Regions from separate parts of the Enterobacter ludwigii genome, predicted to be linked through region 2. Evidence: predicted binding sites of a transcription regulator. Region 2 holds the regulator's gene; the other holds the start of a gene.
What was found. Region 2 encodes PurR, which represses purine synthesis genes. Its sites were predicted from a motif close to CANGCAAACGTTTGCNTG; they were not measured.
Positions count from the first base shown of each region.

Region 1: pyrC (dihydroorotase) is a predicted target of PurR. The motif match lies at 6,078-6,095, and genes of this name have one in related genera.

Region 1 covers NZ_CP017279.1:926,270-942,474, forward strand. The annotation lists gene BH714_RS04330 (Kdo(2)-lipid IV(A) acyltransferase) at 1-23, opposite strand, end outside; gene trhO (oxygen-dependent tRNA uridine(34) hydroxylase TrhO) at 246-1,295, shown strand; gene BH714_RS04340 (YceI family protein) at 1,337-1,915, opposite strand; gene BH714_RS04345 (cytochrome b) at 1,917-2,483, opposite strand; gene BH714_RS04355 (DUF2770 family protein) at 2,712-2,825, opposite strand; gene solA (N-methyl-L-tryptophan oxidase) at 2,885-4,003, opposite strand; gene bssS (biofilm formation regulator BssS) at 4,120-4,374, opposite strand; gene dinI (DNA damage-inducible protein I) at 4,648-4,893, opposite strand; gene pyrC (dihydroorotase) at 4,968-6,014, opposite strand; gene BH714_RS04380 (lipoprotein) at 6,141-6,701, opposite strand; gene mdtH (multidrug efflux MFS transporter MdtH) at 6,826-8,034, opposite strand; gene rimJ (ribosomal protein S5-alanine N-acetyltransferase) at 8,271-8,855, shown strand; gene BH714_RS04395 (YceH family protein) at 8,865-9,515, shown strand; gene BH714_RS04400 (Gfo/Idh/MocA family protein) at 9,518-10,441, shown strand; gene murJ (murein biosynthesis integral membrane protein MurJ) at 10,633-12,168, shown strand; gene flgN (flagella biosynthesis chaperone FlgN) at 12,228-12,653, opposite strand; gene flgM (flagellar biosynthesis anti-sigma factor FlgM) at 12,658-12,951, opposite strand; gene flgA (flagellar basal body P-ring formation chaperone FlgA) at 13,045-13,704, opposite strand; gene flgB (flagellar basal body rod protein FlgB) at 13,862-14,278, shown strand; gene flgC (flagellar basal body rod protein FlgC) at 14,282-14,686, shown strand; gene flgD (flagellar hook assembly protein FlgD) at 14,698-15,408, shown strand; gene flgE (flagellar hook protein FlgE) at 15,435-16,205, shown strand, end outside.
Region 2 covers NZ_CP017279.1:1,207,208-1,223,412, forward strand. The annotation lists gene mdtK (MdtK family multidrug efflux MATE transporter) at 1-534, opposite strand, end outside; gene BH714_RS05780 (riboflavin synthase) at 760-1,401, shown strand; gene cfa (cyclopropane fatty acyl phospholipid synthase) at 1,430-2,578, opposite strand; gene punC (purine nucleoside transporter PunC) at 2,878-4,077, opposite strand; gene punR (DNA-binding transcriptional activator PunR) at 4,192-5,103, shown strand; gene purR (HTH-type transcriptional repressor PurR) at 5,120-6,145, opposite strand; gene cydH (cytochrome bd-I oxidase subunit CydH) at 6,443-6,532, shown strand; gene BH714_RS05810 (MFS transporter) at 6,696-7,862, shown strand; gene sodB (superoxide dismutase [Fe]) at 7,901-8,482, opposite strand; gene BH714_RS05820 (C40 family peptidase) at 8,605-9,378, opposite strand; gene grxD (monothiol glutaredoxin 4) at 9,718-10,065, shown strand; gene rnt (ribonuclease T) at 10,111-10,761, opposite strand; gene gloA (lactoylglutathione lyase) at 10,858-11,265, opposite strand; gene nemA (alkene reductase) at 11,366-12,463, opposite strand; gene BH714_RS05845 (TetR/AcrR family transcriptional regulator) at 12,517-13,116, opposite strand; gene eptA (phosphoethanolamine transferase EptA) at 13,158-14,783, opposite strand; gene BH714_RS05855 (DUF1289 domain-containing protein) at 14,933-15,172, shown strand; gene BH714_RS05860 (aldo/keto reductase) at 15,221-16,117, shown strand; gene sodC (superoxide dismutase [Cu-Zn] SodC) at 16,197-16,205, shown strand, end outside.

The sequences.
Region 1 (16,205 bases), 280 kb from region 2:
GTAAATTTCGGTAACTGGGTCATGTCTTTCCTGTGTTCTAACGTCCTGTTTAGCTATTGTCTCATTTTTTGAGGCGTAGCCAAAATGTCTGTCTTCGAAACGTGTACGAATGCAGCAATTGTTAAGTCTGACTAACTAGGGTGTGTGAAATGTAGCGTAAATTGTGTGGATGTAAATTGTCATTGTTTGCTATATGATGCCGACCGATTTTTCATTCTCTCTAACGATTGCAGGACTTGTACACCATGCCAGTGTTACACAACCGCGTTTCGAATGAGATGTTAAAGGCGCGTATGTTGGCTGAAACCGAACCGCGCACGACAATCTCATTCTACAAATACTTCACCATCAACGATCCACAAGCGACCCGCGATGCGCTTTATCAGGCCTTCACGACGCTGAATGTTTTCGGGCGCGTCTATCTTGCCCGTGAAGGCATCAATGCCCAGATCAGCGTACCGGAAAGCAAAGTGAACGCCTTCCGCGACCTGCTTTACGGGTTCGATCCGGCTCTCAACGGTGTACGCCTGAACATTGCCCTGGATGATGACGGTAAATCATTCTGGGTACTGCGCATGAAAGTGCGTGAACGCATTGTCGCGGATGGTATTGACGATCCGGCGTTTAACGCCGCTGATGTCGGGGAATACCTGAAAGCGGCGGAAGTGAATGCGATGCTGGACGATCCGGATGCGGTGTTCATCGATATGCGTAACCATTATGAGTATGAAGTGGGGCATTTCGAAAACGCGATGGAAATTCCGGCTGATACCTTCCGCGAGCAACTGCCAAAAGCGGTTGAGATGATGCAGGAACATAAAGATAAAAAGATCGTGATGTACTGCACCGGCGGGATCCGCTGTGAGAAGGCCAGCGCCTGGATGAAGCACAACGGGTTTAATAAGGTCTGGCACATTGAAGGCGGCATTATTGAGTACGCCCGCCGTGCCCGTGAGCAGGGTTTACCGGTGCGTTTTATCGGTAAGAACTTTGTCTTTGACGAACGAATGGGCGAGCGTATTTCAGAGGATGTGATTGCCCACTGTCACCAGTGCGGTACGCCGTGTGATACCCATACCAACTGCAAAAATGACGGATGTCATTTGCTGTTTATTCAGTGTCCGGCCTGTGCCGAGAAATTTAACGGATGCTGCAGCGAACTGTGCAGTGAAGAGAGCATGCTGCCGGAAGAGGAGCAACGCCGTCGTCGTGCAGGACGGGAAAATGGTAACAAGATTTTTAATAAATCCCGTGGACGTCTGAACACCAAACTGGGTATTCCCGACCCTGAATAAGGCTGATGCCCGGCAGCGTGAAAGCCTGCCGGGCGTCGTTATTATGACTTCTGCTGAACGCCTTCAACGGAAATAATCAGTTCGACATCCTGAGAAGCAGGGCCCAAATCGGTAGTAATATTAAAGTCTTTCAGGTGAATTTTACCTGCGGCTTCAAATCCGGCACGTTTACCCCCCCACGGATCGTCACCCTGGCCCATTAATTTTGCATTCAGCGTAACCGGTTTTGTCACGCCGTTGAGCGTCAGGTTGCCGGTAATATCCAGCTTATCGCCATCTTTTTTCACTTCCGTGGAGGTGAAGGTGGCCTGCGGGAATTTAGACACGTTCAGGAATTCCGCACTGCGCAAATGTTTATCGCGTTCTGCATGATTGGTGTCGACGCTGTTGGTATTAATGGTCACGTTGACTTTATCGGCGGCAGGATTTTTTTCGTCAAAGCTGAATGTGCCGTCAAAATCATTAAAGGTGCCATACAGCCAGCTATACCCGAGATGCTGAATACGGAAATTGACGAAAGCATGTTGGCCCTCTTTATCAATTTTATAGTCAGCAGCAACGGCTGAGCCGGTGGTAAATAACAGAGAACCCAGTGCGATACCCAGCAGGTGTTTTTTCATTTTAAGCTCCAGAGTCAACTGACGAGCGGCCAAGCATGCGCTTTAGCGTATCGTCTTTATCGATGAAATGATGTTTAAGGGCGGCAAGCCCGTGCAGCACGGACAGGATAACCACGCTCCATGCCAGCCAGAGGTGAATCACCCCGGCAATATCGGCCTGTGATCCCGCATCGGCAAGCGTTGCCGGGACATCAAAAATGCCAAAAACGCTTATCGGTTTACCCTCTGCTGTCGAGATGAGATAGCCGCTGATCAGAAGAGCGAAGAGCAGCGCATAAAGCGTAATATGCGCGGCAACAGCGCTGATACGGGTAAATTTACTGTGGGTCTTTGGCGCGGCAGGCGGCGGTGAAATGTGTCGCCAGATCACGCGAATAACCAGCCCCATCATCAGCAGCACGCCGATGCTCTTATGCAGCTCCGGGGCCTGGTGATACCAGCCATCGTAATAGCTGAGCGTCACCATCCAGAGGCCAAGTCCGAACATGGCATAGACCGCAATAGCAAATATCCAGTGCAAGCTTATGGATATTATTCCATAGCGCCGGGAGGTGTTACGCAATTGCATCAGGATTACCATTATCAAATAAACAGAGCAGTAAAAATGAACGGGAAGGAATGATATTGCAACTGAAATAAGTCGATATTGATTTTTATTTTATTTATTTCAGCGGTTTTGAAAATGATCCGCAAAGGTAATTCAATGTCTTCGTGCAAGATTTAACAAAGGGCTAATTGAGGAATTGTTCTAACTTAAGTAAATATAAAGTAATGTCAATAAATGTCAGGCAGGCTTTCAGTAAAATACAATGTAAATAAAATCAATGATGGCCAGCAGCGCCCACAATAAGATATAGAGCATCAAATGCTCACGAATATTATTGATGAGAAAACCCACAACTTTGCGCATAGCGCCCCGCAAACCGTAACAAAAAGACGGGCTCCGGAACGTCCGAAGCCCGTGGTGGATTATCCGTTAAAACGTGAAAGAGAGAAGGGCGTCAGATCAAACTGCGGTGTAATACCCTGGGCAAACTGCGCGGCAATTTCACCCAGCACCGACGCGTACTTAAAGCCATGACCGCTCAGACCGGTGATGAGCAATGTGTTCTCATGCCCGGGCAGCGTATCGATAATAAAGTCTTCGTCCGGCGTGTTGTCGTAGGTACATGCCGCGCCATAGAGTAAGCCACCGACGCCCGGCAGAATATTTCGCAGGAACGAGAAAGCTTCAGAGCCATCCTGTGGGTAGGCGCCAAACGGTTTACGTTCTTCAGGAGAGGAGATAATTTGTCCTCCATTGTGTTTCCCGATTTTGAGCGCGTCTTTATCCGAAGGGAAGCCGTAGAACTGATCGCCGTTGGGTAACTCGCCGGTGAACGCCGGGAATTTATTCTGCGTACTGTAACGGCCATCAGACTGGAACCAGGAGAAGACCTTGCGCACCGGCTGTACGGGCAGGTCTGGCAGCAGACGGGTTACCCAGGTACCGGCACTGATGAGCAATCGGGAGGCCGTGTACTCTCCGTCCAGGGTTGTCACCGTGACACCGTCAGCATCATGTTTAATGGCCTCGACCGGGCAATTGAAAAGCTGGGCGCAGCCTGCTTTCGCGGCCAGCGCTATCCAGGTTTTTATTGCTGTTTCGCAATGCAACACCCCAGAATGGGCTTCAAAGAGACCAACATAATCGTCCGGGACGGTGATTTCCGGCCAGCGTGACATGATCCCCGCCGCGTCGAGCTTCTCAACGTCCAGGTTAAATGTCTTCGCGCTGCGTTCGACGCTGGCGAGAAAATCAGAGCGGGCAGGACCAAGGTTAATGATGCCCGTGCGTTCGAAAATGCGTTCCTCAGTCTGTTTAGCCAGTTCGTCCCAGAGCGCTTGCGCGCGAAGTACCAGCGGGACATAGCGCTCGCCTTCACCATAGGCATGACGAATGAGGCGAGTATCGCCATGATGGCTTCCCTCTGAATGAGGGGGAAGATGGGCATCTATCATCAGAACCTTGAGGCCAGCCTGAGTGGCATAATATCCGGCGGCAGAACCAACGGAGCCGCTACCAATAATAATCAGATCATATTTCATGGGCATCTCTTAAACTAACGCTTTGTTAGCAGAGTAATTAACATCGGGGGCTTATACAAGGGAGAAATAAATAAGGCACCCCGAGGGTGCCTGTAGAGTGAAAAGTGGGCTAAACGCTAATGCCGTTTATACTCATTTTCCTGGTAGTCGCCAGATTCTATTTTTGCGATGCCTGCTTCCAAAATAGAAATAAACTGACGGGCGACGTCTGTCGTAAGCCACAGCGTCTGTCCAACTTCCGCTTCTTCACGGTTCAGCTGATTTGGGGTCTGGTAGTGCAAACGCAGCATCAGTGCATCGTAGCTGTCTACGGTACTGATATCCCAGCCAACGAGTGGGTGGGTCTGGATGACTTCGCTATTCTTTTCCATTATAACCCCCATAATGCGTGTTAGAAGACAACGACTTCGAGGTTCAATGCATGTTTTTCTGAAGCAACTTCAGTATACAAGTAATAAGGGTTCCTAAGGGAAAAATAAACAGCTAGCAACACATTTTTCTGCTTTTTAGGATTGTTCGAACAATAAAACACCATGTTGTTCACGATTTTTAAAGAAGTTGCCGAATTAATTTGAACTTTCTGGATTTTCAGGCGAAAAAAAAGCCGGGGCGACCCGGCAAAAAAACACAATGAGGGAGCAGTGTTAATCTGTGATGAACCAGTCGTCGGCGCTTTCCCACGTTTCCTGCAGGATTTGGGTGATACGCGCTTTATCTTCTTTCGCGCCGCCAATGACGGAGAGGTTGTTTGCGGCCGCGTAACGCACCGTTACGGCACCGTCGTTTTCGGGAAAGGTGTTGTTAATACGACGGGATAATTCGCCTGCAAGCGCATCAAGCGCGCCGGCAGGCAGAACGGTAGTTTTGGCTATGGTGACTTCAATACGCATAAATGCCCCCTGTGTAATATACTGTTTATTTATACAGGTATATTATCGGTTTGACAACAAGGGGCACTGATTTTTTAGCGTTTTACCGTCCAGCGAACGGTTTCACCTGCCAGGAATGGGATCAGCGTGTCATCGGTCAGTGGAATGGCTTCCTCAACCTGGCTCTCTTTACGTTCCAGCTCAATGAAGGTCTCATTGACCGGCAACCCATAAAAACGGGGGCCATTGAGTGAGCAGAACGCCTCGAAATGCGGCAGGGCATTCATCTCTTCAAACACGGTTGCATAGCTGGCGAGAGCGGTTGGGGCATTAAAGCAGCCCGCACAGCCGCAGCTTGCTTCTTTGCGATGACGCGCATGAGGTGCGGAATCCGTGCCCAGAAACGCGCGGGAGAAACCGCTGGCAACCAGTTCGCGCAGCGCCTGCTGGTGAATGTTACGCTTGAGGATCGGCAGGCAGTACAGATGTGGACGTACACCGCCAACCAGCATGTGGTTACGGTTAAACATCAAATGCTGTGGCGTGATGGTGGCGGCGATAAGCTCGTTACCGTCGCGGACATACTCAGCGGCATCTTTGGTGGTGATGTGCTCGAAGACCACTTTGAGCGCGGGAAGGCGCTGACGCAGGGGCTCCATCACGGTGTCGATAAAACGGGCTTCACGGTCAAAGATGTCGATCTCGGCATGCGTGACTTCACCGTGAACCAGCAGCGGCATACCCAGTTTCTGCATGCGCTCCAGCACCGGCATGATGGCATCAATGCTGGTAACGCCGTGGCTGGAGTTGGTGGTGGCATTGGCCGGGTAAAGTTTCGCAGCGGTGAATACGCCTTCGTTAAACCCGCGCTCCACTTCGTTTGGATCCAGGGAATCGGTCAGGTAGCAGGTCATCAGCGGGGTGAAATCATGGCCCGCCGGGACGGCATCCAGAATGCGCTGGCGATACGCCATTGCGGCATCGACGGTGGTGACTGGTGGCACCAGGTTAGGCATGACAATCGCGCGGCCATAAATTTCGCTGGTATAAGGCACGACGGTTTTGAGCATATCGCCATCGCGCAGATGGATATGCCAGTCGTCAGGGCGGCGGATTTTAAGAACCTGGGGTTGTGCAGTCATGGAAGCTCCGGCTTGTCAGGAATCAGTCATTCGGATGGCTGTTTATGCCGGACACAAATCATAAGCGGAAACGTTTTCGTTTGCACACTTTTCCGTAAAAAAAAGGGCGCCTCGGCGCCCTACGGATTAATCAGTAAAGGGAATAATGATTTCTCCCGGTTTCACCTCTATCCCTTTAGCATACTTTTTCGCAAGCGCTTCACCCTTGCTCTTGTCTTCACTTAAGACATAGGCTGGCTGCTGATTAAAATAGTTACGCAGAGACTGATTCAGATAAGGCATCAGGGTTTGCAGCACAGATTTCATCTTGTCCGGCGTGACTTCCGCATCGACAACTTCCATCTCCTGCAGGTAAATAGCCCCTTTCTCTTTGTTAAAGACCGGCAGCGCTTTCAGCTTCAGCTTGATATTGGCTTTCTGGTTGCCGAAGAGGGAGGTCATATCGAGGTTTGCATCCCCGTTCAGCGTCACTTTGTTTGGCTCTTCACGTCCTATCTGGCTGGTCAGGTTACTGAGGACGATATGCGCATCTGCAAGCCCGGGCACGCCGATGTCTTTTGAAAAGTTGTTATGTTTTTCCAGCGCCTGATTAATTTCCTGTTCACTGACGGTGTATTGCGTAAGCTGGTTACAGCCCACCAGCAGACCGCTGACAATGAATGCAGCGGCAATGACAATTTTCTTCATAGTGTTCCTCAACGAAAAATCGGCGCTTCTGTCCTGTTACGTCAGTATGTCAGTGTGAAATGGCAGAAACCAGCAGAAAAAACTGAGAAGTGAGGCGGGAGGGACCTCCCGCCAGAGGGAAGGGCTACGCGCCCGGTTCGAGCATGCCGCTTGCGCTGCGCTTCTGGCTGAACTGCCACCAGAGGGCCAGCAGCGTCATAAAGCCCACCGCGCCGAGCATCATCCACGGCAGTTCCGGTTGATTCAGCGCTTTGCCTGCATCAAACAGCCAGCCGCCGCCGGCGTAACCCAAAGCCCCACCAAAGGCCAGACCGAGTCGGCTGAACCCCATATAGCTGCCGCGGGCACGCGCATCTGCAAGCGAGGCGCTCAGCGTCTCACGAGCCGGCTCGGCGATGATAGAGCCGATATAGAAGGTGCAAATCAGCGTAAACAGCTGCTGGAGAGAATTCACCAGACCGATGGGCATCATGCTCAGCGTCATTAAAAACAGCCCGGCCATCAGACGATGCTCCAGGCGAAAACGCCGTTCACTCCAGCGGGCAATCGGATAGAGCAGCGTCAGCGAAAGCGCGGCTTCGATGGCGTACATCCATTTCACGGCGGCCGGGGTTCCCGCAATATCATTGACCATGATAGGCAGCATCAGCATCACCTGCACGGCAAGCATGTAGTAACCCGTCAGGGTCAATACGTAGGTGACAAAACGTTTGTCGTGCAGGACGCGGCCCAGCCCTTCGCGTACCGGCGCTTTCACCGTTGACAATTTCCATGCTGGCAGATACAGGCCATTAAAGAGGGCGCACAGAATAAAGAGCACCGCGCCAGCCGCGCAGACCAGACGGAAATCGTACTGCAGCAACCAGCTCCCCAGAAGCGCGCCAATTACCGCGCCCGCGCTGTCCTGCATCATCAAAATCGAGAAGAAACGTCCGCGGTGCTGCGGGCGAATTAACTTCACCACCAGCGCGGTGCGCGGCGGGTCAAACAGGGTTCCGCCGATCCCGGAGAGAAAGCAGGAGAACCACAGAAGCCAGGGCTCATGGGCAACCGCCATCGTGGCAAAGCCTGCCGCACGAAGCAGCATACCGGTCACAATCATCGGTTTCGCGCCAAAGCGGTCAGCAATGGCACCGCCAAACACCCCAAGGCCTTGCTGGACAAACTGGCGTAAACCCAGCGCGATGCCAACCATCAGCGCCGCCCAGCCCATTTGATCGACAAAGCGGATCGAGATAAGAGGAAACACGACAAAAAAGCCGAGCACGACCAGCATGTTATCGACTAGCAGGAAATATTTACCCAGGCTCCTCGCCTGTGATACGCGGGACATTTTCCCTCCAGGGAAAACAGGATGGTGAGCACGCTAACATTCTGCGGGGTTACTGCGCGTTTTCCCACCCCTGGGCGTGACAATATTTTTTTATCAAAAGAGCGCTTTGATAGAGAGTTCTCATCGAAAAATGTGAAAAGAGGTCAAAATGGTATGTCACTGTTTTCACAGACGGCGCAGGCACAGGTATAGTAAAGCTAATGGGTCAGCAGAAGTGACGGGAAGGAGTGGTATCGATGTTTGGCTATCGCAGTAATGTGCCAAAAGTGCGTCTGACAACGGACAGGCTGGTCGTTCGTCTGGTGCATGAGCGTGATGCCTGGCGTCTGGCGGATTATTACGCCGAGAATCGCCAGTTTTTAAAACCCTGGGAACCCGTTCGGGATGAGAGCCATTGTTACCCATCCGGCTGGCAGGCGCGCCTCAGTATGATTGCGGAATTTCATAAGCAGGGAAGTGCGTTTTATTTTGCGCTGCTGGATCCCGAAGAAAAAGAGATTATCGGCATCGCCAACTTTTCAAACGTCGTGCGCGGATCGTTTCACGCCTGCTACCTCGGCTACTCCATCGGTCAGAAATGGCAGGGGCAGGGGCTGATGTATGAAGCATTAACGGTGGCGATCCGTTATATGCAACGCACGCAACATATCCATCGTATTATGGCGAACTATATGCCGCATAATCAGCGCAGCGGTAATTTGCTGGCGCGTTTAGGGTTTGAGAAAGAGGGTTACGCCAAAGACTATCTGCTGATAGATGGAGAATGGCGCGACCATGTCCTCACTGCATTAACCACCCGGGACTGGACAGCGGGTCGCTAAGGAGAAGAGATGAAATATCAGTTAAGCGGTGCAGAAGCGCGCGTCGTCGGATGCCTGCTGGAAAAACAGGTCACGACGCCGGAGCAATATCCGCTCTCTGTCAACGCCGTCATGATGGCCTGCAACCAAAAGACCAACCGCGAGCCGGTAATGAACCTCAGCGAGCATGACGTTCAGGATGTGCTGGATGAACTGGTGAAACGCCATTATCTGCGCACCGTCAGCGGCTTCGGAAACCGCGTCACCAAGTACGAACAACGTTTTTGTAATTCCGAATTCGGCGACCTGAAGTTGAGCGCCGCGGAAGTGGCGGTGATCACGACCCTTTTACTGCGCGGGGCACAAACTCCCGGCGAGCTGCGCACACGGGCTTCCCGTATGCATGAGTTTGCGGATATGCAGGAAGTGGAACAAACCCTGGAAGGGCTTGCAACCCGCGAGGATGGCCCTTACGTGGTGCGTCTGGCACGCGAACCGGGCAAGCGTGAGAGCCGCTATATGCATCTCTTCAGTGGCGAGGTGGATACCGCGACGCTGGCAACGGAACAAGAGTCCACTGTTGTCAGCGGCAACCTGACGGCGCGCGTGGATGCGCTGGAAGAGGAGGTCGCTGGGCTGAAGCAGCGCCTGGACGCACTGCTGGCACATTTGGGAGATTAACAGTGAAAAAATTACGTGTAGGCGTGGTGGGGCTTGGCGGTATTGCGCAGAAAGCCTGGTTACCGGTATTAGGCGCGGCAACGGACTGGACGCTTCAGGGCGCGTGGTCACCTACCCGCGAGAAGGCTGAACGCATCTGCGCAACCTGGCGGATACCATACGCCGCTTCGCTGTCTGATCTTGCCCGCGAGTGCGATGCGGTATTTGTGCATACCTCAACGGCAACGCACTATCAGGTGGTCAGCGAACTGCTGAATGCCGGTGTTCACGTCTGTGTGGATAAGCCCCTGGCGGAGAACGTTCAGGATGCCGAGCGACTGATAGAGCTGGCGGCACGCAAGAACCTGACGCTGATGGTGGGCTTTAACCGCCGCTTCGCTCCGCTTTATCAGCAACTGAAGGCACAGCCGGGCGCGCTGGCCTCTCTGAGGATGGATAAACACCGTACCGACAGCGTCGGGCCAAACGATCTGCGCTTTACGCTTCTCGATGATTATCTGCACGTGGTGGACACGGCGCTCTGGCTGACAAACGGCCAGGCTCAGCTGAAAAGCGGGACCCTGATGACCAACGATCTGGGCGAGATGGTCTACGCCGAGCACCACTTTGCGCTGGAACATCTGCAGGTGACCACCACCATGCATCGTCGTGCGGGCAGTCAGCGGGAGTTCGTCCAGGCCGTCACTGACGGTGCGCTGTATGACATCACCGACATGCGGGAGTGGCGTGAAGAGAAGGGCAACGGTGTGGTCACGCTTCCGGCGCCGGGCTGGCAGAGCACTCTGGAGCAACGCGGCTTCGCGGGATGCGCCCGTCACTTCATTAGCTGCGTGCAAAATCAGACGGTTCCGGAAACCGCCGGTGAACAGGCCATCATGGCGCAACGCATCGTGGAACGACTCTGGCGAGAGGCCATGAGTGAATAACCCTCTGTAACATCTGCCGATAGTAATTCCCTTAAATCCGGGTAGACTAAGCGCCGATTGTTGGTTTCGCCGGGAGGCTTTTCGCCTACCCGGCCTGCAAATCCGAAGGCCTGCGCAAGCGCAACGCCGTCGGGCATTCATTACGCCTGCTCTGCAGGCGTTTTGCCGTATGGTTGTGGAAATTCACATTAATGAACTTATTAAAATCGCTGGCAGCCGTCAGCTCGATGACCATGTTTTCTCGCGTACTGGGTTTTGCGCGCGATGCCATTGTGGCAAGGGTTTTTGGTGCTGGGATGGCAACGGACGCCTTTTTCGTCGCGTTCAAACTGCCGAATTTATTGCGCCGTATTTTTGCTGAGGGGGCTTTCTCGCAGGCCTTCGTTCCAATTCTGGCGGAATATAAAAGCAAGCAGGGCGAAGATGCTACGCGGGTGTTTGTCGCCTACGTCTCCGGGCTGCTGACGCTGGCGCTGGCTATTGTGACAGTTCTGGGGATGCTGGCTGCGCCCTGGGTGATTATGGTGACCGCGCCGGGGTTTGCCGACACCGCTGATAAATTTGCGCTCACCACCCAGCTGCTGCGCATTACCTTTCCTTATATCCTGTTGATCTCACTGGCCTCGCTGGTGGGGGCAATCCTCAATACCTGGAACCGCTTCTCCGTTCCGGCGTTTGCGCCGACGTTTTTGAATGTCAGCATGATTGGCTTTGCCCTGTTTGCCGCACCGCATTTCAACCCGCCGGTACTGGCGCTGGCCTGGGCGGTGACCGTGGGTGGCGTCCTGCAGCTGGCATATCAGCTGCCGCATCTGAAGAAAATTGGCATGCTGGTTCTGCCGCGCATTAATTTCCGTGATGCCGGCGCAATGCGCGTCATGAAGCAGATGGGACCTGCAATCCTCGGGGTTTCTGTCAGCCAGATCTCACTTATCATCAATACCATCTTTGCGTCTTTCCTGGTGTCCGGTTCGGTCTCCTGGATGTACTACGCTGACCGTCTGATGGAGTTTCCTTCTGGCGTACTGGGCGTCGCGCTGGGGACGATTCTGCTGCCGTCGCTCTCTAAAAGCTTTGCCAGCGGCAACCATGATGAGTATTGCCGCCTGATGGACTGGGGCTTACGCCTCTGTTTCCTGCTGGCACTGCCAAGCGCGGTGGCGCTGGGGATCCTCGCGAAACCGCTGACCGTCTCGCTATTCCAGTACGGTAAATTTTCAGCCCATGATGCGTCCATGACTCAGCAGGCGCTGGTGGCGTACTCGGTGGGATTGATGGGGCTGATTGTTGTTAAAGTGCTGGCACCAGGGTTCTACTCCCGTCAGAACATTAAAACCCCGGTGAAGATTGCCCTGGTGACGCTGGTGATGACCCAGTTGATGAACCTGGCGTTTATTGGCCCGCTGAAGCACGCGGGTCTGGCTCTGTCTATTGGTCTGGCGGCCTGTCTGAATGCCGGGCTGTTGTACTGGCAGCTGCGTAAGCAGGATATCTTCACGCCGCAGCCGGGCTGGGCGAGTTTCCTTGTGCGACTGGTTATCGCGGTGCTGGTGATGGCAGCGGCGTTGCTCGGCATGATGCACGTGATGCCGGAGTGGTCGCTCGGCACCATGCCTTATCGTCTGCTGCGACTGATGGCCGTGGTGGGTGTTGGGGTTGTGGCTTACTTTGCCACCCTCGCCGTGTTGGGCTTCAAAGTGAAAGAGTTTGCCCGCCGTACGGCATAAACGCCAAAAGGGGAGTTCACCTTATGGTGCTCCCCACTGCTTGATTTGTCGCTTATGCTTCAAATCGAAATCTTTTTCCCGCCCGTAATACGTGCCGTCGCTGTCTGGCCATCCGCACCGTACAGCCCGGTTTCTTTATGCGGTTTTAACACCTCAAGCGCTTGCTGATTACGCTCTATCTGACCTTCAAGCAGCCAGCCGTTATGCTGGTTGAGATCGCGAAGGTGCTGGGTTTTTTCTGTAATAGTCTGCCAGCGCTCAACGATATCGTCGTTAGCACTGCGCTTAGGATCCTGCTCAGCGCGACGTTGCTGCTCAAGGTAATCCAGCGTCGCCAGAAGCGAGCTTTTGTCTTCAGTAATACGCTGCAACGCGCTGCCGTTGATGTGACCGGAAGAGAGGTGCTGTTGCTCAGCGTCCATTACCGTTTTCAGGTCGTTCAGGACAACCGTCATTTGATCCAGTATTTCTGACAGTCGACTCATACGGTTAGTTACTCTGTAAGAAACTCTGCGCTTCCTGAATCAGGGCGTCAGCAATTTTGCTGGTGTCCATTTTCAGCTCGCCGTTACGAATAGCCGTTTTCAGCGCTTCAACGCGTTCCATGTTGATATCGTTGCCGCCTGGCTGCATCAGTTTTGCCTGGGCATCGCTCAGGGTTACGCTGGTGCTGTTAGACGTTGACGGTTTTTCCAGACGCGTTTTCTGCGGCGTAGCGTCATTCGTTTCGCGAGGTTGTACAGCGCTTACCGGCTTCAGGGCTGATGTACGATCAATGCTCATAGTGTTGTCCTCATCGAGGGTTCGCGGCGTTGGCGCCTGACATCATCAATAGTTGAATATTTATCGGCAGCTGCAGCGAAATCTTTAAAAAGATTATAGGTTAATCAGAATATTCCCATCAGAATCGACGGTTCCGCTAACCACCTGCCCTGAAGACATTCTGACGCGGGCATTTTGCGCTACCGCGGCATTGTTTAACGCTTTCCCTTCACTGTTGATACTGAAGCCATCTCCATTGGCCACCACCATCACCTGCTGACCCGCCTTGACGCGCCACGCCTGGCGCAGCATAGACAGCTGTATCGGCTGGCCTGGTGCGACATCACGCAGGCTGACGGCGTCCTGCGCCTGGTTAATTTCAAGCATTGCCCGTGGCGGCAGCTGATCCAGACGGCCACGTTTCAACGTCACGCTATTGGCCTGCAGTGCGGTACCCCGGGCAATGGGGACAGCGGCGACAACATAATTGCCTGTCGCCTGGACTGCAACCTGTAAATACCGTTTTTCGTTGGCGCAGCGTGCCAGCACGTTCACGTTTCCCCACAGTCTGGTGGTGCCGGTCACGGTAAATGACGGCTGCTCACAGGATGGATAAAGATTGGGTGGCGTGCGTACCGTGACGACAACTTCATCGCTAAAGCCCGCCAGCTTCTGGGCAAAAAAGGTGTTTAGCTGATCCTGTAAACCATCCGCCTGCACCAGGGGGCTAAAAAGCAAGAAAGTTGCCATCAGGCCACGTTTTAACGTTTGCATCGCAAGTTCCACCGTTTCCAGAATTGAGTGAATTCTACCTGCAGTGGTTTTTCATCAACGCAATAAATAGCGACGCATTTTGCGCTTATTCCGTCGATAAGGCGGATGGGTTGAGATTTAAGCTGTGAACTGAAATTTTGCCATCAGCGGAGGAGACATGCTCGATAAACTCGACGCCGCGTTACGTTTTCAGCAGGAAGCGCTCAATTTACGTGCCCAGCGGCAGGAAATTTTAGCCGCCAATATCGCTAACGCCGATACGCCAGGGTATCAGGCGCGCGATATTGATTTTTCCAGTGAGCTTAAAAAAGTGATGGAGCGTGGACGCGCAGAAGGGAGCGGTGTCGCGCTCGCGCTGACCTCCTCACGCCATATTCCCGCTCAGACGATGACCGCACCAACGACCGATTTGCTTTATCGCATTCCCGACCAGCCTTCACTCGACGGTAACACCGTGGACATGGACCGGGAGCGTACACAGTTTGCCGATAACAGCCTGAAGTACCAGACAGGCCTGACCGTTCTCGGCGGACAAATCAAAGGCATGATGAACGTCCTGCAGGGGGGCAACTGATAAATGGCCTTGCTGAATATTTTTGATATCGCCGGCTCGGCACTTACCGCTCAGTCCAAACGTCTGAACGTAGCCGCCAGTAACCTGGCGAACGCCGACAGCGTGACCGGACCAGACGGTCAGCCTTATCGTGCGAAACAGGTCGTCTTTCAGGTCGATGCGGCGCCAGGTGCGGCCACCGGCGGTGTGAAAGTCTCTGATGTGGTTGAGAGCCAGGCACCGGACAAGCTGGTGTATGAGCCTGGCAACCCGCTGGCGGATGCGAACGGTTACGTAAAAATGCCTAACGTGGATGTGGTGGGTGAGATGGTGAACTCCATGTCGGCGTCACGCAGTTACCAGGCAAACGTCGAAGTGCTTAATACCGTGAAGAGCATGATGCTCAAAACACTCACTCTCGGCCAGTAAAGGAGACATGCATGTCCATCGCCGTAAATGTGAATGATCCCACGAACTCAGGTGTTAATGGCGCCAAAAGTTCGACGGGTTCCAACGCCCTGACGGGCAGTAACGCGTCCGATCTGCAGAGCAGCTTTCTGACGCTGCTGGTGGCGCAGCTGAAGAACCAGGATCCCACCAATCCGATGCAGAACAACGAGCTGACCACGCAACTGGCACAGATCAGTACCGTCAGCGGCATTGAAAAACTCAACACCACCCTTGGCTCCGTTTCCGGTCAGATTGACAACAGCCAGTCTCTGCAGGCTGCGAATCTGATTGGTCATGGGGTGATGATCCCGGGGACCACGATCCTTGCCGGCACCAGCACTACCGAGGGGACGTCAACCACGACCACCACGCCGTTTGGCGTTGAGCTGCAGCAGCCGGCTGACAAAGTGACTGCGACGATCAGCGATGCGAGCGGGGCAGTGGTACGCACCATTGACATTGGTGAGCTGAAGGCAGGCGTACACACCTTTACCTGGGACGGCAGCCTGACCGACGGCACGAAAGCACCAAACGGTTCTTACAAAGTGGCGATCAGCGCCAGCAACGGAACCACCCAACTGGTGGCACAGCCGCTGCAGTTCGCGCTGGTTCAGGGCGTGATTAAAGGCGCTGGCGGTAACAAACTGGATTTGGGTACCTCAGGTACCACCACGCTCGACGAAGTTCGGCAGATTATCTAAGCCTTAACACTTATCAGGAGTAAGTCATGGCCTTTTCTCAAGCGGTCAGCGGCCTGAATGCTGCGGCCACCAACCTGGATGTCATTGGCAACAACATCGCCAACTCCGCGACCTATGGTTTTAAATCCGGTTCTGCCTCATTTGCAGATATGTTTGCCGGTTCCAAAGTGGGTCTGGGCGTGAAAGTTGCGGGCATCACTCAGGACTTTACCGACGGTACGACGACCAACACCGGTCGTGGTCTGGACGTCGCCATCAGCCAGAACGGTTTCTTCCGTATGGTCGATTCCAACGGCTCTGTGTTCTACAGCCGTAACGGTCAGTTCAAACTGGACGAAAACCGTAACCTGGTGAACATGCAGGGTCTGCAATTAACCGGTTATCCTGTTGCGGGTACCCCGCCAACGGTTCAGACCGGCGCTAACCCGCAGGCGATCAATATCCCAACGACCTTGATGGCGGCGAAATCCACCACCACCGCGTCCCAGCAGATCAACCTGAACTCCACTGACACCGCGCCAACCACGGCCTTTGATCCGACCAACCCTGATAGCTACAACAAAAAAGGGACGGTGACGGTCTTTGACAGCCAGGGTAATGCGCACAACATGAACCTGTTTTACGTTAAAGACGCGACTCCGGCAAACTCCTGGAAAGTCTATGCCCAGGACGGCAGCGTTGCAGGAAGCACGCCATCCCTGGCGACTACGCTGACCTTCAATACCAGCGGCGTACTGACCGGCGGCGGCAGCATCAATATCACTACCGGCACCGTTCCAGGTGCAACGCCAGCCACG
Region 2 (16,205 bases):
GAAGATGTAGTTCACCGGAATATTCACCAGCAAGCCGATAAAGCCCATTACCATTCCGGGCTTGGTTTTCGCCAGACCTTCACACTGGTTACGCGCGACCTGGAAGAACAGATAGCCAGGCGCACCCCACAGCAGGGCCCGCAGATAGCCGACGGCTTTGTCAGCCAGAGCTGGGTCAATATTATGCATGGCGCGGATGATATGACCGGCATTCCACAGCACAACCATTATCAGCACAGAGACAAACCCTGCCAGCCAGAACCCCTGTCGAACCTGATGGGCAATACGTTCACGTCGCCCTGAGCCATTTAGCTGAGCGATAACCGGGGTGAGGGCGAGCAGCAGGCCGTGGCCAAACAGGATGGCCGGAAGCCAGATCGAGGTGCCTATTGCCACGGCGGCCATATCGGTGGCGCTGTAGCCACCCGCCATTACCGTATCCACAAATCCCATTGCGGTCTGGGCTACTTGCGCGATGATCACTGGTATAGCCAGTGCCAATAACTGGCGCGCTTCATTCATGTACTTCTGCACGTGAACACCTTTATATTCTAGTTATTTGAGAGACTAAAAAGGCCGCCGTAACTGGCAGCAAGAAGAAAATGCAGGGGGGTGCCAGCTATTGTAGCGGGGTTTAGCTATTTATCTAGTGAAAAAATCGCCACAAAATGCGCTCCGCTGGCAACCTGTTTTTCCAACTGTTATTGTGGTGGGATTAAACGGTGTCACCACCGTCCGGAAAAAACAGGAGTTGTAAGCATGTTTACTGGTATTGTGCAGGGCACCGCCAAAGTGGTGTCCATTGATGAAAAACCTAATTTCCGAACTCATGTGGTTGAGCTTCCGGAATATATGCTTGATGGCATTGAAACTGGCGCCTCGATTGCACATAACGGCTGTTGCCTGACGGTAACCGAAATTAACGGTAACCAGATTAGCTTTGATTTAATGAAAGAGACGCTGCGCATCACCAACCTGGGCGAGCTGGTGGTGGGGGATACCGTAAACGTAGAGCGTGCGGCCAGGTTCAGCGATGAGATTGGCGGCCATCTGATGTCAGGCCATATTATGACCACCGCGGAAGTGGCGAAGATTGTCACCTCGGAAAATAACCGTCAAATCTGGTTTAAAGTGCAGGATCCTTCATTAATGAAATACATCCTGTATAAAGGGTTTATTGGTATTGATGGGATTAGCCTGACGGTTGGGGAAGTGACGCCGACCCGTTTCTGCGTGCATTTAATTCCTGAAACTCTCCAGCGTACAACCCTGGGGGCGAAAAAACTGGGGCATCGGGTTAATATCGAAATCGATCCGCAGACTCAGGCGGTTGTGGATACCGTTGAGCGGCTGTTGGCGGCAAAAGAAGCCGCAATAATAAAGACCGCAGAAGAAGAATAAAATGAACCCCGGATATCCGGGGTTTTTTTTAGCGTGCGACCCGCAAACCGTGTTCTATCCCTCGGCTGAAAACAACCTGCCAAAGTTGAATATCACGCGCGCGAAAGGCGCCTGCGCAGGCATTGAGATAATAGCTGAACATCCGTTTAAACCGTTCAGAATAGTTGTCCGCAATTTCTGGCCAGGCTTCCTGGAAACGTGAATGCCATGCCATCAACGTGGTGTCATAATCCGCGCCAAAGTTATGCCAGTCTTCCATAATGAAATGAGGTTCACTGGCGTTAGCAATCTGGCGAACGGACGGCAAACAGCCATTCGGAAAGATGTATTTGTTGATCCACGGATCGACGTTATTGTCGGTGCGCTTAGAACCAATGGTGTGCAGCAGGAAGATGCCGTCAGGTTTCAAGTTACGGTCCACCACGCTGAAGTAGGTGTCATAGTTTTTCGGCCCCACGTGTTCGAACATGCCGACGGAGACTATGCGATCAAACTGCTCGTTCAGGTCGCGATAATCCTGAAGGCGAATATCCACATCAAGGCCCTGGCAGCGCTCCCGTGCCATTTTTTGCTGTTCAGCTGAAATGGTCACACCGACCACGCTGGCACCATAATGCTTCGCCATAAAATAGGCCAGACCACCCCATCCACAGCCGATATCCAGCACACGCATGCCCGGCTGTAGCTGCAGTTTTTCACAAATCAGACGTAGCTTAGCCTGCTGTGCTTCTTCAAGGGTTGAGGCCTCTTTCCAGTAGGCGCAGGAATATTGCATGAAAGGATCGAGCATGCGGCTGAACAGGTCATTACCGAGGTCGTAATGCTCCTTGCCGACGATCCACGCCCGTTTTTTGCTTTGCAGATTAAACAGCCGGGCGGAGGCGACACGTAATGTATCTTTCAGATTACGGGGGAGCTGGTTTTCCAGACCGGCGCGTAAAACGCTGGAGAAAAACATATCCAGCCGTTCACACTCCCACCAGCCGTCCATATAACTTTCCCCCAGGCCTAACGATCCCTCTCGCAATACGCGTTTAAAAAAGTCGGGATGCTTAACCTGTGGATCGGATGGCGAAGATCCATTAATAGTGATGCCTGCACGACCTAACAGTTCACTGACGATCCGGGACCAGTTATCGTCCGGAACGCTGACTTCTTCTATACACGATGAACTCATAGCTTCTCCATCACCTTACTGTGATCAGAACCTTCAAACAGCGTAGACGCTTTTTATGGTTTGTGAGAAATCTCACGGTATTTCCCCGTGAGGCTAGTATCCGACGTAGAACAGAGGAAGGGAGATAACCCTTGCCGAAATGCCTTCCATGGTAAAACGGGAGCGCTCCGGCTCCCGTTAACACTTAATATTTATCGTATTTAATCGAACCAAATTTAGTATAGGCCTCAAAATTTGGTGATTCAATAGAAAATTCTTAGCAACCTAATCACTGATATTTAACATAATTTCTGACGCGATTATGCATGCGAGGTTTTCACCTCTGCGCGGTCATCCTGCTCACGTTGTGCCGCAGACTGCATACGGTATCCCAGAAGGGCCAGCGCAACCGTAACCAGCATGACGCTGGTGGTGGTCAGGAGCGGCGTGGCAATCAGCGCAGAGACCACCAGGCTTGCCAGGAAGCACAGACCCAGCTGCAGGGTATTCTGAAGCGCGGCCGCACGACCTGTTGCCTGTGGGAACGGACGTAACGCCTGGGCTACGACGATAGGGTAAATCGCACCGTTCGCCACGGCCATCACGCAGAAGGGAATCAGAATTTCTGCCAGACCTGCGCCCGGGATAAAGCCCACAGCCCAGGTGGCGATCACGCTCAGCGCGTAGAGCACCAGCAGCCAGGGCAACATCTGCTGACCTTCCCATTTTTGCAGCGCCGCGCGACAGCCATAACCCCCGACCAGAAACGCGATGGTCTGCGGGACATAGCTCAGACCGATGGCGGCCGGGCTGTAACCCATGTCGTGAAGAATGAACGGCGAACCGGTCAGCCACGCGAAGAAACTCGCCGAGCAGGCGGCATAAATCAGGACATTACCGCGGTACGCTTTGGTGCTCAGCAGAGAGGTGAAGGTCACCGGTGTTGTGTCAGCAGGCGTCTCTTTCTTATGTGCCGCTTTGAGTGTGAATGCCGGGATCATCAGGACCAGCGTGATGGCAAACAGCGTAGCGAAAATGGCCTGCCAGTCGAAATGCGCCAGGATCCAGCTCCCGAGCAGCGGGGCGAGGGCAGGCGAAAGCCCTACCAGCGGCATAATGGTGGCGAAAATGCGGTTTATACGGTTGGCCGGATAGTAGTCGGTGACCAGCGCCTGCCAGGTCACCGCGGCAGCACAGACGCCAACGGCCTGCACGAAGCGCAGTACCAGCAGCCAGGTTGCATCGCGTACCCATAACATTCCCAGACAGCCGACGGCAAAGATAGCCAGCCCCAGCAACAGCACCGGTTTACGGCCAAAGCGGTCAGAGAGAGGCCCCCAGAGCAGCTGCGCGAAGGCAAAGCCCGCGAGGAATAAGCTCAGGCTGGCGCTGATGGCTGCCGCCGGGGTCTGTAAATCTTCCTGCATTGCGGCGAAGGCAGGCAGGTACATATCAGTGGCTAAAAAGCCCAGCACGCTTAAACCACCGAGCCAGACTAAAAATCCTTTCCTGGGTTGCATTGTTTTTTCTCCTGAGGGAGGCAGGTCTATGTTTGCGCAGAGTGTAGGGAGTGCAAAGCAGGTTGTGAAACGCTAATATTTGGCGAGTGCATTCAAAATTTTTGCAGGCAGAAAATGTGGTCAGATTATTCTCTTGAAGTGGTCGATGCTGTTGCGCGCAACGGCAGCTTTAGCGGTGCAGCGCAGGAGTTGCACCGCGTCCCCTCAGCAATCAGCTATACGGTGCGTCAGCTTGAGGAATGGCTGGCTGTTCCGCTGTTTGAACGGCGTCACCGTGATGTGGAATTAACGCCCGCCGGGGCATGGTTTTTGAAAGAAGGGCGTTCTGTTATCAAAAAAATGCAGATCACCCGCGAACAGTGTCAGCAGATCGCTAACGGCTGGCGAGGACATCTTTCCATTGCCGTGGATAACATCGTAAAACCGGAACGTACCCGGCAAATGATTGTCGATTTCTATCGCCATTTCTCGGATGTCGAATTGCGGGTATCCCAGGAAGTGTTTAACGGCGTATGGGATGCGCTGGCAGATGGCAGGGCAGAGATGGCGATCGGTGCCACGCAGGCGATTCCGGTTGGAGGACGCTTTGCCTTTCGCGACATGGGCATGCTCAGCTGGAAATGTGTGGTGGCAAGCGATCATCCGCTGGCTGACCTGGACGGGCCGCTCAGCGACGAAACGCTCCGTAACTGGCCCTCGCTGGTGCTGGAAGATACCTCGCGTTCGTTGCCCAAACGCATTACCTGGCTGCTGGATAACCAGCGACGGGTGGTTGCGCCGGACTGGGAATCCTCAGCAACATGCCTCAGCGCAGGGCTGTGCGTTGCCATGGTCCCTGGCCATTTTGCGCGGCCCCGAATCGACACCGGTGAATGGGTTGAACTGACGCTGGAAAATCCTTTTCCGGATGCGGCCTGTTGCCTCACCTGGCAACAAAATGATGTGTCGCCCGCAATGGCCTGGCTGCTGGATTACCTGGGAGACAGTGAGACGCTTAACCGGGAATGGCTACGGGAGCCAGTATAACTGGCCCCGTAAAAGATTAACGACGATAGTCGCGGAACGGACCATCCGCAACGGAACGGCGTTCGATAAGACGCGGGTGAACTTCAATGGACTGAGACTCTTCACGCTTGTTGACGATCCTGTCCATCAGCATATTGAAGGCCGTTTCACCCAGCGAGTCTTTTGGCTGGTGGATGGTGGTCAGCGCCGGGGTAAAGAAGCGCGCGTTGCGCACGTTGTCATACCCGATCACGGAAATGTCCTGCGGCACGCGCAGACCCAGTTCATCGGCGGCACAGAGAGCTCCCATCGCCATAATGTCACCGCCACAGAAAACGGCTGTCGGGCGATGCGACTGTGAGACAATCTGCTGCATTGCGCGGTAACCGGATTCCGGTTCAAAGTCACCCTGCACGATCCAGTTTTCCGGCACGGTAATCAGCGCCTCTTCCATGGCTTTCATAAACCCGGCCAGACGTCCGGCACCGGTGTTGCGCTCCAGTGGACCCGGGATCACACCAATCTCACGGTGACCGCGTTCAATCAGATAACGGCCTGCCATATAGCCGCCTTCAAACGCGTTATCGATGACGGAGTCGGTGAAGTCTGCACGTGCTTCGCCCCAGTCCATGACCACCATAGGAATATGGCGGTACTCTTCCAGCATGGAAAGCACGGACTCCGGATACTCTGAACACATCACCAGCAGGCCATCCACACGCTTTTGCGCCATCATGGAGAGATAAGCGCGCTGTTTTTCAATGCTGTTCCACGCGTTGCCCAGAATCAGGGTATAGCCTTTCTGGAAGCAGTTTTTCTCGACCGCTTCAATGATCTCGGCAAAATAGGCCGCTTCACTGCTGGTTGCCAGCAAACCAATGGATTTGGTGTGATTAACTTTGAGGCTGCGCGCCACCGCACTCGGTGAATAGTGTAATTCTTTGATTGCCGCCCAGACGGCGTTGCGCGTCTCTTCCGCCACAAAGCGGGTTTTGTTAATTACATGTGATACGGTTGTAGTGGAAACGTTTGCGCGTTTTGCTACGTCTTTAATTGTTGCCATTAAATGTCACTCCAGACCATATCCTAAACTCCTGAAAAACTTGAAGGTAAACGTTTGCCTTCTCTCACCCTTATCACGCAATCTTGAATTGCGGCACGCCGGGAAAACGACACAGGACGTCAGGAGGGGGTCAATGGCCGGTACGCTAATAAATTTAGCGTGGAATTTTGTCCTATCTTGATGAAAAGGGGAAGAGCTAAAGTGGTTATCAGTTTAAATCCAGGAAGATTTTTGAACTAAACTGTGTAAAAATGAGCAGGCTCACTTTTCGTGGGGAGATTAAAAGGAGAAAAATTGATGAGCTACGATCTGAAGTTTTCGCTGGTGACCACCGTTATTGTACTGGCTCTGATTGTTGCGGCGGGTCTGACGGCTGCATTGCACTGATTTACACGGAGGGAGAGCTCTCTCCCTCTCAGTTTTCCTGATTGTTACGCCTGCGGCAAAAATCTTTTGCCAATTTGTTAACTTCTCATTTTTTGTGATTGATGTCATGCTTTCGGCTTCTTTGTTCTGTGTCACGACATGACACGGCATCCGGAGTTGACGCATGAAAATCAATTTTCCCCTGCTTGCCCTGGCGATTGGCGCTTTTGGGATTGGCACCACTGAATTCTCCCCGATGGGGTTACTGCCTGTTATCGCCCGGGGCGTGGATGTTTCTATCCCGGCGGCCGGGATGCTCATCAGCGCCTACGCCATTGGCGTGATGGTGGGGGCACCGCTCATGACGCTTCTGCTTTCACACCGCGCGCGCCGCAATGCGCTGATTTTCCTGATGGCGATATTTACGCTGGGCAACGTGCTCTCCGCGATTGCGCCGGATTACACCACCCTGATGTTGTCCCGCATTCTGACCAGTCTTAACCACGGCGCGTTCTTTGGGCTGGGATCGGTTGTGGCCGCAAGCGTGGTGCCAAAACACAAGCAGGCGAGTGCCGTGGCAACCATGTTTATGGGTCTGACGATTGCCAACATTGGCGGTGTACCTGCCGCAACCTGGCTGGGTGAGGCGATCGGCTGGCGCATGTCGTTCCTGGCGACGGCCGTGCTGGGTGTTATCGCCATGGTGGCGTTGTACTTCTCCTTGCCGAAAGGCAGCGCTGGTGAACGTCCTGACGTCCGCAAAGAGCTGTCGGTACTGATGCGCCCGCAGGTGCTCTCCGCGCTGTTGACCACCGTACTGGGGGCGGGCGCCATGTTTACCCTGTACACCTATATTTCACCGGTGTTGCACGATATCACCCACGCAACGCCTCTCTTTGTGACCGCGATGCTGGTGCTGATTGGTGTCGGGTTCTCTATAGGCAACTATCTCGGCGGGAAATTCGCCGATCGTTCCGTGAGCGGGACGCTGAAAGGCTTTTTAACGCTGCTGATTGTCATCATGATCGCCATTCCATGGCTGGCGCGTAATGAGGTCGGGGCGGCGATGGCGATGGTTGTCTGGGGGGCTGCGACCTTTGCCGTGGTTCCGCCGCTGCAGATGCGCGTGATGCGCGTTGCCCATGAGGCACCGGGTCTCTCGTCGTCGGTCAATATTGGCGCGTTTAACCTTGGCAATGCGCTCGGTGCCGCTGCCGGTGGTGCCGTCATTTCTGGTGGCCTGGGATACAGCTTTGTGCCGGTGATGGGGGCGATAATTGCCGCGCTCGGCCTGCTGTTAGTGATGATGTCTGGCCGTAAACAGCCGGAAGCAGCGTGCGCTGCTGAATAATTAAAAAACGCAGAAGGGCAACCCCTTCTGCGTGTCTCTTACGCGGCGAAGTTCTTCGCCACAAACGCCCAGTTAACCAGTGCCCAGAAGTGCTCCAGGTAGTTCGGGCGCGCGTTACGGTAATCAATGTAGTAGGCGTGTTCCCAGACGTCCACGGTCATCAGCGGCGTTGCGCTGGTGGTCAGTGGCGTACCCGCGTTCGAGGTGGAAACGATAGCCAGTTTGCCATCCGCGTCTTTCACCAGCCACGTCCAGCCAGAACCGAAGTTCTTGACTGCAGCATCCGTAAACTTCGCTTTAAAATCAGCAAAGCTACCAAATGCCGCGTTAATCGCGCCAGCCAGTTCACCCGTAGGTTCGCCGCCTGCATTCGGTGCCAGGCAGTGCCAGTAGAAGGTGTGGTTCCACACCTGAGCGGCATTGTTAAAGACACCGCCCTCTGAACTGCGGACGATCTCTTCCAGCGTTTTGCCTTCAAAATCGGTGCCCTTGATCAGGTTGTTCAGATTGGTGACGTACGTCTGGTGATGTTTGCCGTAGTGATACTCCAGGGTTTCCGCAGAAATGTGCGGGGCCAGGGCGTCTTTTGCATATGGTAGTGCAGGTAATTCGAACGACATTGCTTCTCTCCTTATTGTTTTTTATGTTGCCAATAACCACACAGACAACAGGGACAGAATAGCAAATTGAAAGGGTATGCAAAAGAGGAACTTACCCTGCCACGGCTGTGGCAGGGCAGGGGTTAGCGAATGGTTTTTGGCGTCATCACGCGGCGTGCGCCGACATAGTGACGTACCCAGTAGTCTTCACTGAGAGAGGTTATCTGGATGTCCTGGCCGCTACGTGGGGACTGAATAAATTTCCCGTTGCCTACATATACGCCAACGTGGTCAGCCGTGCCGCGCCCCTGAGTGCGGAAGAAGACGAGATCGCCATTCTCCAGTTCACCGCGGTTGACCGGTGACGCGTCGCGCAGGTGATACATCTCATTGGCGGTACGTGGAATACGGAACTTCACCAGATCTTTATAGGCGTAATAGACGAGGCCGCTGCAGTCGAAACCGGTACGCGGTGAGCTGCCGCCCCAGCGATAGGGTTTGCCGATCTGCCCCATCAGTTTATTCAACGCCGTTTTTTGCGCTTTCTGCACGCGAACCTTATGCACTTCCGCTATTTTCGTGACCTTCGTGCATTTCGCTTTATGACCTTTGCGGGGAATGCATTTTTCCGTCACGAGATTAGCTGCAGTTTGCGAGGCTTTGCTTTTGGTTGCGTGGGCAGTGCGGGAAGGTTTTGTTTTCGTCTTGCTGGAGGCGGTCTTTTTAGTCTGGGTGGTGGTCTTTTTCTTGTCGTTCTTGCTGGTGGTTTTTTTCTTACGGTCTGTGGTTTTGGCCAGATGCGTTTTTTGTACAGCAGAGTGCCGCGCCTGTTGAGAGGCGTTCGCCACTGGCGTGAAAGTGAGTGTTGTAAACAGTAAAGCACAGAGCGTGATCGAGATTTTATTTATCCGCGCCACTGGGCAGTCCCCTGATAAATGCAGGTCATCAATAATACCCGCGAATGATTTACAAAGCCCGTCGATTCTAATCTATAAAAACCCGATAAGTTAATAGCATTTTTCAATCTACAATCCTGTTTCGTTAGCAAGTGCAAAAAAATTCATCAATCTGTCGCACTATTGTTCACTCCCTAAACAAAACCCTGAGTGCCGCAGGGTTAAACACCATTTGCAATGCAACTTTTCATCACTCGCGGTAAAATAAGAAAGACGTGACAAAAATGTTATTTTCCGATGGCAGTCTGAACCGCTACAATGACAGACGAATGCCGTAACAGAAGTTAAAGGAAGCAAGACATGAGCACCACTATTGAAAAAATCCAGCGCCAGATCGCTGAAAACCCGATTCTGCTGTATATGAAAGGTTCTCCGAAGCTGCCAAGCTGTGGCTTCTCCGCGCAAGCGGTTCAGGCGCTGTCTGCCTGTGGTGAGCGTTTTGCTTACGTTGATATCCTGCAGAACCCGGACATCCGCGCTGAGCTGCCTAAATACGCTAACTGGCCGACGTTCCCACAGCTGTGGGTAGACGGTGAGCTGGTCGGCGGTTGCGATATCCTGATCGAAATGTATCAGCGCGGTGAACTGCAGCAGCTGATCAAAGAAACGGCTGCGAAGTACAAAACGGAAGAGCCAGACGCGGAGTAAGTTATCTGCGAAGACAAAAAAGCGACCTCATGAGGTCGCTTTTTTTTATTCTTCACTGTCACCCATAGGCAGCGGCCAGCCGCCCAGACGCTTCCAGCGGTTCACAATTTCGCAAAACAGTTCCGCCGTCCGCTCGGTGTCATAAAGCGCGGAATGCGCCTGCGTACCGTCAAACTCAATGCCTGCCGTAATACATGCCTTTGATAATACCGTTTGTCCCAACGCCAGACCGCTCAGTGCCGCGGTATCGAAGGTCACAAACGGGTGGAAAGGGTTACGCTTGAGCGACGCGCGCTCAGCGGCGGCCATGGTAAAGGTGTGATCGAACGTGGCGTTATGCGCCACCATAATGGCGCGGCTGCAGTTGCTCTCTTTCATACCTTTACGCACCATTTTAAAAATGGCGTGCAGCGCGTCATATTCACTTACCGCACCACGCAGCGGGTTATGCGGATCGATGCCGTTAAAGGCCAACGCCTCGGGCTGTAAGTTGGCCCCTTCAAACGGTTCAACGTGGAAATGCAGCGTGGTGTCCGGTGTAAGCCATCCCTGTTCATCCATCTTCAGCGTGATGGCGGCAATTTCAAGCAGCGCATCGGTTTTAGCGTTAAATCCAGCTGTTTCAACATCGATCACAACAGGATAAAAACCACGAAAACGGTCGCACAGACCGCTAAATTGAGCGTTATCGGACATCAGGGTCTCTTACATGGGGAAAAAAGCAGTGCGCATTATGGCAAATTTTGGATGGGGATGCAGTAAAAGTACGGGCGCATGTTGCGCCCTGCGGGATCAGTTGCCCAGACCGCGACCAGCGTCTTTGGCTTCAATCAGCTCGATTTTGTAGCCGTCCGGATCTTCAACAAACGCGATCACGGTGGTGCCGCCTTTGACCGGGCCAGCTTCGCGCGTCACGTTACCGCCGTTGCTGCGAATACGTTCACAGGCTTCGGCTGCGTTGTCCACTTCCAGCGCGATATGACCATAAGCGGTGCCCAGCTCATAGCTGTCCACGCCCCAGTTGTAGGTCAATTCGATGACCGCTTCGTCCGTTTCCGGGCCGTAACCCACAAACGCCAGCGAGTATTTATATTCCGGGTTTTCGCTGGTGCGCAGCAGTTTCATACCCAGTACGTTAGTGTAGAAATCGACAGAACGTTGCAGATCGCCAACGCGCAGCATGGTGTGAAGTAGGCGCATAATTTCCTCATTAACCAATGGAATAGAATATCTATTTGAACAGAAACGATGTTTTAGTATAGCGGCGAAAGGTCGCCGCTATCAATGAGCAATGAAGAGATTACAGGGTAGGGTAGTCGGTATAACCTTCAGCGCCGCCGCCGTAGAAGCTTTCCGGACGCTGAGGGTTCAGCGCGGCTTTCTGCTGCAGACGGGCGACCAGATCAGGGTTAGCGATAAAATCGCGACCAAATGCAACGGCGTCGATCAAACCTTTGCTAATCAGATCTTCAGCTTTCTCAGGGGTATATGCACCTGCACCGATGATCACACCGTGGAAGCGTTCGCGTACTTTCTGACGGAAGGCTTCAGTGTAAGGTTGACCACCGGCCCAGTCTGGCTCGGACATATGCAGATACGCGATACCCCGTTTTGCCAGCTCTTCAATCAGATAAAGGGCATCCGCTTCTTCGTTCGGGCCGTTATCAACGTTCTGGAAAGAACCAATCGGGGAAACGCGGATACCAATGCGGTCCGGGCTCCACTCCTGACATACGGCATCCACCACTTCCAGCACCAGGCGCGCACGGTTTTCAACGCTGCCGCCGTACTGGTCGGTACGATGGTTAGAGGACGGTGACAGGAACTGGTGCAGCAGATAGCCATGCGCGGAGTGCAGTTCAACCAGGTCGAAACCGGCTTCACGCGCATTCGCCACGGCCTGGCGGAAATCGTTAACAATCCCCGGGATCTCGTCCAGTTCAAGAGCGCGCGGCATAGACGTATCAACGCGGATCGCATTGCCGTTTTCATCGCGCAGGGAGGTGCGGGTGTTCGCGCTCAGGGCAGAGGCGGAAACCGGTGCCTGAGCGCCAGGCTGGATGCTGCTGTGAGAGATACGACCGGTATGCCACAGCTGGACGGCAATACGACCCTCTTCAGCGTGAACGCCAGCCGTGATTTTTTTCCACGCGGCAATCTGTTCCGGGCTGTGCAGACCTGGTGCGCCAGCGTAACCCTTAGCCTGAGCAGAAATCTGAGTGGCCTCGGTGATGATCAGGCCAGAGCTTGCGCGCTGACGGTAATATTCACCCATCAACGGGGTAGGGATATCACCCGGCTCAATGCTGCGCAGACGGGTAAGCGGGGCCATGAACACACGGTTTGGCGCGGTAACGGCACCCACTTTCAAGGGGGTAAATAATTTTTCAGCGGACATAAAGGCTCCTGAGTAGACCAGTCGTCTAGTAATTACGTAAATAAAAACGCCTGCTATACGCGAGGCGTAGTAATGCTGCTTTTTACATGTGCCAGTGCGCTTTCAAGCGGCACCGCACTGCGTGAAATCTTGGCCTGCAGGTTCGCGCCTAACCAGAGGGCGTATAAAACCTGCGCCTGGGTTAAAGGTTCGCCGGGAAAAGTCAGCGTTTTTTCATCGCGGCCTTTCTCCAGCGCCTGTGCCATGAGGGCGATAACCCCGCGGGCCCCTTTATCCATTGCTGTGCGCATATCTTCTGAAAGATCGCACACTTCGGCAGAAAGTTTTACCGTCAGGCAACCGCTGATGATGCCCTGCTGACAGAACTGGTTCAGCGTTTCCTGATAGAAGTGCAGAACACGATCGCGATAATTACCTTCGCCCGTGGCGAAGTGCGCTGCCAGGCGCTGATGGTAGCTGGCATAGTGCCGCTCCAGCATTGCCACGCCAAACGCCTCTTTGGACCGGAAGTAGTGATAAAACGACCCCTTCGGTACCTCAGCGGTTTTTAATAACTCGCTCAACCCCATACCGGTAAACCCGCGATGCATGCAAAGTCGCTCGCCGGTCGCCAGTAAATGTTCTCGGGTATCGTGTTCTGTATTTCTGCTCATGGCCGCACTCTAATAGACCGTTCGGTCTATTGCAAGCGTGTTCAGTGGCGACATGCGTTCAGAATATCCAGCTGTTGTTGGTAAACCTTTGATTTAATGTCCATCATACCCAATACGGTAGAGAACAAATTGTCCTGCGAAACCGCATTTTTTGCTGCATGGTCACGTAAACACTGCGCGTTGACGCCGAAATTTTTCGCATAGTCTGGTGATAACCAGAACATAAACGGAATGTGCGTTTGTTGCTCTGGGGCCAGCATATACGGCGTGCCGTGCAGATAAATCCCGCTTTCGCCCAGCGACTCCCCGTGATCCGAAAGGTAAATCAGGGCGGTATTCATGCTCGCCTGACGCGCTTTTAGGGCATCGATGGTTTTACTGACCATGCTGTCGGTATACAGGATGGTGTTGTCATAGGTATTCATCAGCGCCTGGTGATCGCAATCCTGAATTTCATTGGTATCGCAGGTTGGCGTAAATTTGCGGAAATTATCCGGATAACGGCGATAGTATGCCGGGCCGTGGCTGCCCATCAGGTGGATGACCAGTACGGAGTCCTGCTTCAGGCCATCCAGAACATTGTCCAGACGGGTGAAGTTCACATCGTCAATGCAGGAGTTGTCTTTGCAGAACTGATCGAGTTTCCACTGGGTCATGTCGGTATGGGGAACGCGATCGCAGGCGCCTTTACAACCGCCATCATTGTCACGCCACAGCATATTGATCCCCGCATGGGCGAGCACGTCCAGCAACCCTTCCTGGTGATGGGCCAGGTCGGCATCGTATTTACTGCGCGTCATACCGGAGAACATGCAGGGCACGGAAACGGCTGTTTCGGTGCCGCAGGAGGAGGCCTGCGGGAAGTTAATCACATCCTGCTTTTTCAGCTCGGGGTTTGTTTCACGCCCGTAGCCATTCAAGGAGTAGTTCGCGGCGCGTGACGCTTCGCCGATGACCAGCACCAGCACGGTTTTCTTTTGTTGGCCTGCAATCAGCGGCCCTTTATGGGCATCTTCACCGATCCGGACCAGCGTTTGATCGCCTGCAAACCAGCGCATTTTGCTGTATTTGACCATCGCGCTGACATAGTTTGCGGGGGTCACCATTTTGACGATGCTTTTGTTATTGCGAAACAGCGACGCGTAGTCTTTATAAAACAGGGCGGCGATGAGGATGATAACCAGCAGGGCGCCGAGCATTGCGGCAAAACGGGTCAGCAGGGCGTACCACCATTTCCCGGTGCGAATGCGGATCATGGCCAGCACCACGGACGGAACAAGACCGGCAACGACAATCCACAGGATCATCTGCGGCGTCACCAGGGCAGTGGCTTCCTGAGAGTTGGTTTCGAACACGTTAACAATCATGTTCTGATCGATAACCGCGCCGTAGGTATACATAAAGTAAGTCGCGGCGGCGCATCCGACGGTCAAGACAATCAGCAGCGGCTTACGGATAAACGGGATATTAAGCAGACTAAAAACAATGACCCAGCCGCAAAACAGCACCAGTGGAACGGACGCGGCAAAGAGGACGTCATGGATATGCGCGGGCGCGATAATAGCCCAGCTACGCTGAATAAACAGCGCGTTTAATACGGTAAAGAAAAGTGCACAGCCCAGAGTAAATTTTATATCGTTACATTGTAACTTTTTGATTAGCCACATCGATCAGAAAACCTGCAATTTTAATGATGGGGCGAGTATAGAGAACGAAGATTAGTGAAACCTTAATGCCACAAAACTGTGGTAAAGCCCTTGCACGCGGGACGTTTAGCGTCTTCACTGTAGGTGATAGTCGTTATCGGGAGGTGAGTGTGGCAGAGCAACTGGAGTTTTTCCCCATCCAGAGCCCGTGCCGGGGTATTTGTCAGGTGGATGAACGCGGATATTGCCGTGGCTGCATGCGCACGCGCGATGAGCGTTTTAACTGGCAACACTTCAGCGACACGCAGAAACAGGAGGTGCTCCGTCTCTGTCGACAGCGACTTCTGCGCAAAATACGCGCAAACAAAGCCGGTGACACCGAAGAACCCCAGCAACCTTCACTGTTTTAACACGGTAATTGCGTATACTCATGACATCACGTCCTTGAGGAAAATGTTATGGTTCAGCGAATTACCCTTGCCCCCCAGGGGCCAGAATTCTCCCGCTTTGTGATGGGCTACTGGCGCCTGATGGACTGGAATATGTCCCCCCTCCAGCTGGCAAGCTTTATTGAAGAGCATCTCGACTTAGGGATCACCACGGTCGATCACGCTGATATTTACGGTGGCTATCAGTGTGAAGCCGCGTTCGGCGAGGCACTCAAGTTGGTTCCTGCGTTACGCGAACGCATGGAGATCGTCACCAAATGCGGGATTGCCACGACGGCAAAACCGGAACATGCTCTCGGCCATTACATTACCGACAGCGCGCACATCATTAAGAGCGCCGAACAGTCGCTGGTTAACCTGGCGACCGATCATATCGATCTGCTACTGATCCACCGCCCCGATCCGTTGATGGATGCCGATGAGGTGGCCGAAGCGTTTCTGAATCTGCATCAAAGCGGCAAAGTGCGTCATTTCGGCGTATCAAACTTTACCCCTGCACAGTTTGCGCTGCTGCAGTCTCGTCTGCCGTTTACCCTGGCCACCAACCAGGTTGAAATTTCTCCGGTTCATCAGCCGCTGCTGCTGGATGGCACGCTCGATCAGCTTCAGCAATTGCGTATCCGACCGATGGCGTGGTCGTGTCTGGGCGGCGGACGTCTGTTTAATGATGATGAATTCCAGCCGCTGCGCACTGAGCTTGAGACCATTGCCCGCGAACTGAATGCCGGGAGCATCGAACAGGTGGTGTACGCGTGGATCCTGCGTCTGCCGTCAAAACCACTGCCAATCATTGGCTCGGGCAAAATTGAACGCGTACGCGCCGCCATTGCCGCGGAAGAGTTGCAGATGACCCGTCAGCAGTGGTTCCGCATCCGCAAAGCGGCGCTGGGTTACGACGTCCCGTAACCGGTAAAACGTGACTTTCCGGTGAAATCTTTGCCCCTGGTATAAACTTAAGGGGCAAAAAACAACCCGTGGAGGTCATATGAAGCGT